Regions from separate parts of the Martelella sp. FOR1707 genome, predicted to be linked through region 1. Evidence: riboswitches for the same ligand, from Rfam matches in the RefSeq annotation. Region 1 holds a riboswitch; the other holds the start of a gene.

Region 1 (4,211 bases):
AGCAGGTCAAGGCCGATGACGGAACGATGACCAGCGAGATCGTCGGCTACGAGGTCCAGAACGGCCTCAATGTCCGGGTGCGCGATCTTTCGAAGCTCTCTGCCGTGCTCGATCAGGCAGTCAAGCTCGGTGTCAACTCCGGCGGCGGGATATCGTTCTCCAACAGCGATCCTTCCGCCGCGGAGGACGAGGCCCGGCGCGAGGCTGTCGCCAACGCGCTGGCCAAGGCCGAAACGCTGGCCGAGGCCGCCGGGGTCACGCTCGGCAAGGTGATGTCGATCTCCGAGCAGAGCTCGATGCCGCAGCCAATGATGATGCGCGCCGACGTGATGATGGCAAAAGCCGAGGGCGCCCCGCCGATCGCGGCCGGCGAAAACACCTACAACATCACCGTCAACATGACGCTGGCGATCGAGCAGTAAAGCCGGTTCCTCTTGAGGCCGCCCGCCCCCAGGGCTGGAAAGAACCCGTCGCTTCGTCGCGAGCGACGGCAATTTCCGGTCCGGGGGCGGGCCGCTCTCCGGAACCCAGCGTCCGATCCTGTGGCGGTGGGATTTCCCTCTGCCGCCGCCGGCGCTCAACCGGCCGACGGGGCGGAAAAATCTCGCAATCGCCTCCTCCTTTTTCGGAGCTCGTCATGCGCCGCTTATAAGATGCACCACTTCAGCCGCCATGCCGCCGGCGGGCTCTCGCCTTCGTCGCAAGGCTGTGGGCGGCCGCCCAGACGCCCGGCGGCGGCTCGGCCCTGAGCGGGGCGAGGCCGATCACCAGGGCCGGCTCATTTCACATCCTCCAGGGGCATATAAAGCGCGCCCCCCTCGCGGAATTTTTCGGCCATCGCCGCCATGCCCTCTTTCTGGGCCTCCGCCCTGATGTCATGGCTTATGCGCATCGAGCAGAATTTCGGCCCGCACATGGAGCAGAAATGCGCCACCTTGTGCGCCTCCTTCGGCAAGGTTTCGTCGTGCATCGATCGCGCGGTCTCGGGATCGAGCGCGAGGTTGAACTGGTCTTCCCAGCGAAACTCGAACCGCGCGCGGCTGAGGGCGTCATCGCGAATCCGCGCCGCCGGATGGCCCTTGGCGAGATCGGCGGCATGGGCGGCGATCTTGTAGGTGATCACGCCGACCTTGACGTCGTCGCGGTCGGGCAGGCCGAGATGCTCCTTGGGCGTTACGTAGCAAAGCATTGCCGTGCCGAACCAGCCGATCATCGCCGCGCCTATGCCGGAGGTGATGTGGTCATAGCCGGGCGCGATGTCCGTGGTCAGCGGGCCGAGCGTGTAGAATGGCGCTTCGCCGCACACCGCGAGCTGTTTGTTCATATTGGCCTTGATCTTGTGCATCGGAACATGGCCCGGGCCTTCGATCATCACCTGGCAGTCCCTGGCCCAGGCGATCTGCGTGAGCTCGCCGAGTGTCTCCAGTTCGGCGAACTGCGCCGCGTCATTCGCATCGGCGATCGAACCGGGCCGGAGGCCGTCGCCGAGCGAGAAGGAAACGTCATAGGCCCGGCAGATATCGCAGATTTCCTCGAAATGGTCGTATAGAAAGCTCTCCTTGTGATGGTGCAGGCACCACTTCGCCATGATCGAGCCGCCGCGCGAGACGATGCCGGTGACACGGTTCACCGTCATCGGGATCATGTGCAGCCGCACGCCGGCATGGATGGTGAAATAGTCCACACCCTGCTCGGCCTGCTCGATCAGCGTGTCGCGGAACACCTCCCAGGAAAGGTCCTCGGCAATGCCGCCCACCTTTTCCAGGGCCTGATAGAGCGGAACCGTACCGATCGGCACCGGCGCATTGCGGATGATCCAGTCGCGGATATTGTGGATGTTGCGACCCGTGGACAGGTCCATCACCGTGTCGGCGCCCCAGCGGATCGCCCAGACCATCTTTTCCACTTCCTCAGCCATCGAGGAGGTGACGGCCGAGTTGCCAATATTGGCGTTGATCTTGACCAGAAAATTGCGGCCGATCGCCATCGGCTCGGCTTCCGGGTGATTGATGTTCGACGGGATGATTGCCCGGCCGCGCGCCACCTCGTCGCGCACGAATTCCGGGGTGATGAAATCGGGAATCTCGGCGCCGAAGGCTTCGCCATCACGGGCCAAATCCTGTTTTGCCGCCGCGCGGCCAAGATTTTCACGGATGGCGACGAATTCCATTTCGGGCGTCACGATCCCGGCGCGGGCATAGGCCAACTGGGTCACGGCGCGGCTATCTCTTGCGCGCAGCGGCTTGTGGCGCACAGGAAATTCCGGCGTCAGACGCGCGCCTGCGGCAAAGCCGTTGTCTTCGGGCTTCACATGACGCCCTGCATAGCGCTCGGTGTCATTGCGCGCGGCGATCCAGGTCTCGCGCAGACGCGGCAGGCCACGCTCAATGGCGATTTCGACGTCTGGATCCGTATAGGGTCCGGAACTGTCGTAGACGGTCACGGGCGGCTCGTCGGCCGTTGGATGCAGGTCGATCGCGCGCATGGGCACGCGAATATCGGGATTGAGAACGCCAGCCTGCCAGACTCGGCGCGAGGCCGGCAACGGCCCGGTGGTGACGGTTGGGGAAAGGTCTTTCATCGGTCGGAGCCTCCAGTGCTCGATGCGTTGGAGACCCAGTTCGCCGTAATGAATGGAGAGGGGCTGCGTGAAAATACGCCAGGGCAACTCAGCCGTGACCGCAGCAGATGCACCATCCCTACGCCAGTGTGAACTGGATCAGGTTCATCGGGTCACTGCGCTGCGCGTCGCCATAAAGGCAGACGGGCGATCAGTATCTCAGCCCCTTGTCGGGACCCCCCGGGTGAATGCGCAAAGACTGCATTCCGTCCCGCGGTTTGTCAACTGAAAGACTGGCGGCTGCACCATTGCAACAGTCTTGCCTCAGCCGGGCGGGAATGACCCCGCCCGGCTGGTCGTGTTTTCAGATCAGAACTTCACCTGGAGCCTTGCGTTGACGCCGTTGTAGCTGACGTCGTCGCCGAACTGGCCCTGGTAGGACACGCCGATCGTGGTGTTGGCCGACAGGTCGAAATCGAGGCCGGCCTCGACCACGGCGGCATCCTCGGCAACGGCGACGCCGGTGATGGCGAACGGCGTCGAGCCCGCAAACGCTTGCGTGACGGACGGCGTGATATCGCCGAAGGCGTGACGCCAGCCGATCATCCCGCTTGCCTTCGCCCGCGTCTGGCCGAGCATGAAGTCGGACGAGACGCGCAAACCCACGGTGGTGAAGGTCGTGTCGGAGCTGCCGCTTGCGCCGCTCAATGCCTCCGCGCCGCCGCTTTCGCCATAGCCATCCGTATCCAGATTGACATAGGCGAGGTTGGCGAACGGCTCCAGCTGAACGTCGGAGAGATCGAACTGATAGCCGAGTTCGCCGAAGGCCTGGAAGGTGCCGGCGTCATAGCTGCTGTCGAGCGCATTCGTAAGGCCCGGGATGTACACCGAACGGCTGGTGTCGATCTGGTGCCACGTATAGGCGAGACCCGAACGGAAGCCGAGGCCGCCCCATTGCGAACCGGCATAAAGGCCGAGCGAGTAGTTGTCGCTGGAACCCGACGACGCGCGGTCGTCAACGTCGAAGCTCGAATGGCTGTAGCCGGCGAGCGCGCCGACGCGCCAGGTTTCGGCAAACGGGATGTCGACGCCGACAAGCAGGCCACCCGTCGCGCTGTCGAGGCCGGCGGCATTGGCGTTGCCGTCGAACTTGTTCCACGCTCCGAAGGCGCTGCCCCAGGCGGCGATGCCGTCTGCCTGATCGGGAGCGACGAGGTTCGCTCCGTCCGGCCCATAGGCCAGAACCGGCGCCGACGATGCGCCGACCGTGCCGAAGGCTGCCCGCAGGCGATCGGCCTCCGCGCCGCGGACGATGCCGCTTTCCTCGATCAGCGCGGATTTGACCGATGCATGGATCTCGCCGGAAAGCTGATCGAAGCCGTTGCGGATGAAATCGGGATCGTCCGGCAGCATGACGATCGCGTCATAGAGCGCGTTTCCTGCGGTAAAGCCGATCGACTCCACGCTTGCCGCCACGGCCGCCTGATTGGCGGTTTGAGCCACCGATGCGAAATCGCGGTCGTTGCGCTGCAGCTTCAGGCCGATTTCGCTCGTGCCATAGATGAAGTCGGGCGTCAGGAACGCGAAGTCGGAGGTGACGCTTGCGAATTCGCCCTCGATCTGGCCGGCTGACAGCACGGTGTAGGTCGAG
Region 2 (4,211 bases), on a different contig from region 1:
ATTGGCGAGCGTCTTGGCATTCTGCAGATTGCGCCAAAGCTCGGTGCCGTCGGCACGCACGATCTTGAGACCCTCGCTGTCGTGGACCCGCTCCCGATAATCATCAAAGGCATGATGGTTGGCGGGACCGAACAGGAACATGGAAGTCATAGGGGCAACGCCGAGACGCTCGATATCGTTCCGGAAAAAGAGTCGCGCGGTGACATCCATGCGCGTATTCTTGCCCGGCGTGATCACGAAACGGTAGGCGCCGGTCACGCTCGGACCATCAAGCGCCGCAAAAACGGTGATCTTGTCCTTCTCCGTGCCCGGCCGCATGATGTAGAAGGCGGAAAAGCGCGGAAACTCCTCGCCCTGGCTGGTCGCGGTATTGATCGCAAGGCCGCGCGCCGAAAGGCCATAGAGATTGTTCTGGCCGAGCGCGCGGAAATAGGACGAGCCCAGGAACGAGATCAGCTCGTCGGAAACTTCCGGGCGGTTCAGCGGATAGTTGATCCGGAAGCCCGCGACCCCCGGCAGCTTGACGCCATGAAACTGCTCGACGTCGAGCGGCGCGCGGTAGATGAAGTCATCGCCGGTGAACTCGAGTTTCTGCGCAACGCCGTCGGCGACCTCGTAGATATCGACCGGCGTCTTGAACAGCCAGCCGAGCGCGAAGGCCTGAAGCTGAAAATCGGACTGGTCGCGCCAGATCGCCTTGTTGGGATCGTAGCGGATCGCGCGGTAATCATCATATTGAAGGTCCCGGAACGGTTCGGGGACCTCCTGGGAGGGCTCCTCGTAAGCCTCCCCGGCCTTGGCCTTCATCTGTTCGGTAAGCGTGTCGAAATTGAACGCGTCAGGAGGCGGCGCTGACGCCTCGACCGTTGCATTGGCTTCCGGCATCTTTCCCGGCTCGACCGCCTGCTGCGCGAAGGCCTTGCCGCCCACCCCCGAAAGAGCGAGCACGCCGACCGCGGTCTGGGCCAGAAAGGTTCGTCTCTTCATGCGTAAATCCCGTTGGCTTTAAATGGATAGATAAAATGAAATGGTGCAGAGCAGCATACTCATTCCCTTCGCCCGCCGGAAGCGCGCAGGCGCGGTTGCGCGAACGCCCGTCCCCAGACGGGCGCGGACGAGTCACAAACGAGGCAGGCCCGTTTCGGTTCCATCGCTGAAGAAGAATATTTTCGATCGATAAAATAGACGTTCCGGGAATCCGGCATGGGGATGGCTCATCAAAAAGGGCTGACACACACATTTGCGTACCAGCCCATTATTAGCAAAGCCATTCAGCCAAAGAATGGCAAAATCATGGCAATGTGCCACCTTCGCGCCGCAATATTTTCACATAGTTCGAAAACGGCGCGGAAGGCCCTGATCAGGCGGCCTTCACGATCTCGACCAGTTCGACGGCAAAATTCAAATCCTGGCCCGCGAGCGGATGATTGGCGTCGACGGTGACTTCCTGTTCCTCGACCTTGGTCACGATCAGCGGCACGGTCTGGCCGTCGGGCGTGCGCGCCTGAAGCTGCATGCCGGGGGCAACTTCCACTTCCTGCGGCATGGCGGAGCGCGGCACGACCTGCACCTTCTGCGGGTCATGGGGGCCATAGGCTTCGCTGGAATCGACCTTCACGTCGCGGCTGTCGCCAACATTCATGCCGGCGATCTCGCGGTCGAGGCCGGGAATGATCTGGCCGGCGCCGACGGTGAATTCCAGCGGCTGGCGGCCTTCGGAACTGTCGAAGGTCGAACCGTCATTGAGAGTTCCGGTGTAGTGAATACGAACGGTATCGCCCGCTTTTGCTTCTGTCATCTCGTGTGCTCCTTCCTTGAAACACTGCACGCTGGCCGAGATCGGCCGCGCCGTTTTCGGTTTTCCAGAGTGCTTTCGCCCCTGAAGGATGAGCCGACACGCTTTATTTCGCATGACGACCGACTTTTCGTCCGGCACGCCGGACACGCCCTCTACCTAGTGCTTCCGGGCCGTTTTTTCAAATCGTGCGCCTCTTGAAATGCCGGGACCGCCGCGATAGGTGTTTGGTCAGCTCTAACGGGGTGCGATTTTCGCTGAGAGGCCTGCGGCCAACCCGAAGAACCTGATCCGGCTAGCACCGGCGGAGGGATTAGACGCGCAGGACGCCGTTTTCCCCTTCAGTACCGAACACAAGGAGGCGTCATGACCTATCGCACGACCATCGCCATTCTCGCGCTTGCGGCCCTTCCGGCGCTGCCGGCAGGCGCTCAGGAGAACAAGGTCCTCACCGTCTATACCTATGAAAGCTTCGATGCCGAATGGGGACCCGGGCCGTTGGTGAAGGAAGCCTTCGAGAAGACCTGCGGCTGCACGCTGAAATTCGTCAGCGTCGAGGACGGCGTTGCGCTCCTCAACCGGCTGAAGCTCGAAGGCCAATCGAGCCCGGCCGATATCGTTCTGGGCCTCGACAACAATCTTGTGCACGAGGCGAAGGAAACCGGCTTCTTCGCAAAATCCGGCGTCTCGACCGAGGCGGCCGATATCCCCGGCGGCTTTTCCGACGATATCTTCGTGCCGTTCGATTACGGCTGGTTCGACATCGTCTACGATACCGAAAGCATCGACAACCCGCCGACAACGCTCGACGAACTGGTGAACGGCCCCGCCGACCAGAAACTGGTGATCGAGGACCCGCGCACCTCGACGCCGGGCCTCGGCATGCTGTTGTGGATGAAATCGGTCTATGGCGATGACGCTGCCGCCCAATGGGAAAAACTCTCCGACCGGATTCTGACGGTCGCGCCGGGCTGGTCGGAGGCTTACGGCCTGTTCACCAGCGGCGAGGCGCCAATGGTGCTGTCCTACACCACATCGCCGGCCTATCACGAGATCGAGGAGGGGAGCGGCCGCTACAAGGCGATCGATTTCCAGGACGGGCTCTACATCCAGATCGAGGTCGCCGGCATGACGACGATGGCCGATGATCCCGACCTTGCAAGGTCCTTCCTCGAATTCATCCTGACCCCCGGCTTCCAGGACGCGATCCCGACCCATAACTGGATGATGCCGGCGGCCGCGACCAGCGAACCGCTGCCCGCCGCCTTCGAAAACGCCGTCAAACCGCAAAAGACCCTGCAATTTGCCCCCGGCGTCGTCGCCGAAAACCGCCAGAAATGGATCGACGAATGGCTGAACGCCATGAGCGCGCGGTGAGAGCGATAGGTCCGGCGGTGAGGCGCGAGCGCGAGGCTACCTCGCCTCCGGCGCAGTGCGGCGAACCGCGCCGCATAGCCCCCCAATCTTCTCGCCCCGGAGGGGAGAGATGTCGCGACAGCGACAGTGAGGGGGGAGTCTTTCCCCGCAAACGCCCTCACGATCTGATACGCCGCGCCACCCTCACTGCCCCTCTCGGGGCATCTCTCCCGCCAGCGGGAGAGAATACTGGAAGCAAGACGCGCGGCACATACGCAATAGACCCGCTCCCTGAAAGGCGAGGTGGCCGACGGGTCCAGCACAAGGCTGCAGATTCATTCTCCACGCGCTGCCGGGCTCATCCGCCCGCCTGCGCCTGAGCGAGAGGGCCGCGCCATGCTGATGTCCTCCTCCGAACGCCGCCGCAGCTATGGCTACGGCATCGCAGCCCTCGCCGGCGTCATCGGCTTTATCGCGATCGCCATTATAGCGCTTTCCGGGTTCGGGCGGCTGCAGGCTTCGGTGGCGGTGTTCGAGGAGCCCTATGTCTGGCGCATCCTGCGCTTCACGCTCTGGCAGGCCACGCTGTCGACGCTGATTTCGGTGGCGCTGGCCATTCCGGTTGCGCTGGCGCTGGCGCGGCGTCCGCATTTTCCGGGCCGGCTGTGGATCGTGCGGCTGATGGCGGTGCCGCTCGGCCTGCCGGTGTTGATCGGCGCGCTGGGGCTGATCGGTATCTGGGGCCGGCAGGGGATATTCAACGATCTGCTGACGCTGGCCGGTTTCGGTCGCCCGCTCCAGATCTACGGTCTGCAGGGCATTCTGCTGGCCCATGTCTATTTCAACCTGCCGCTCGCCGCCCGCCTGTTTCTGGCGGGGCTGGAGCGGGTGCCGCAGGAATATTTCAAATCGGCGGCGATGCTCGCCATGCCCGGCCGCGCGGTGTTCCGCTTTGTCGAATGGCCGGTGATCGCGCCGCTGATCGCCGGCGTCGCCGGGCTGATCTTCATGCTGTGCGCCACCTCGTTCACGCTGGTGCTCATTCTCGGCGGCGGACCGG

What was found. A riboswitch is a leader RNA that binds a small molecule or an ion and turns the genes downstream of it on or off. The one in region 1 is predicted to bind thiamine pyrophosphate.
Region 2: linked by a shared signal. The riboswitch ahead of thiB (thiamine ABC transporter substrate binding subunit) and the one ahead of thiC (phosphomethylpyrimidine synthase ThiC) in region 1 are both predicted to bind thiamine pyrophosphate.

Annotation. Positions count from the first base shown of each region.
Region 1 covers NZ_JBAKFP010000008.1:238,020-242,230, reverse strand. The annotation lists gene V6765_RS21095 (SIMPL domain-containing protein) at 1-422, shown strand, start outside; gene thiC (phosphomethylpyrimidine synthase ThiC) at 779-2,581, opposite strand; TPP riboswitch at 2,679-2,813, opposite strand; gene V6765_RS21085 (autotransporter domain-containing protein) at 2,930-4,211, opposite strand, start outside.
Region 2 covers NZ_JBAKFP010000005.1:306,454-310,664, forward strand. The annotation lists gene V6765_RS15695 (glucan biosynthesis protein) at 1-987, opposite strand, end outside; gene V6765_RS15700 (FKBP-type peptidyl-prolyl cis-trans isomerase) at 1,361-1,798, opposite strand; TPP riboswitch at 2,027-2,125, shown strand; gene thiB (thiamine ABC transporter substrate binding subunit) at 2,162-3,172, shown strand; gene thiP (thiamine/thiamine pyrophosphate ABC transporter permease) at 3,548-4,211, shown strand, end outside.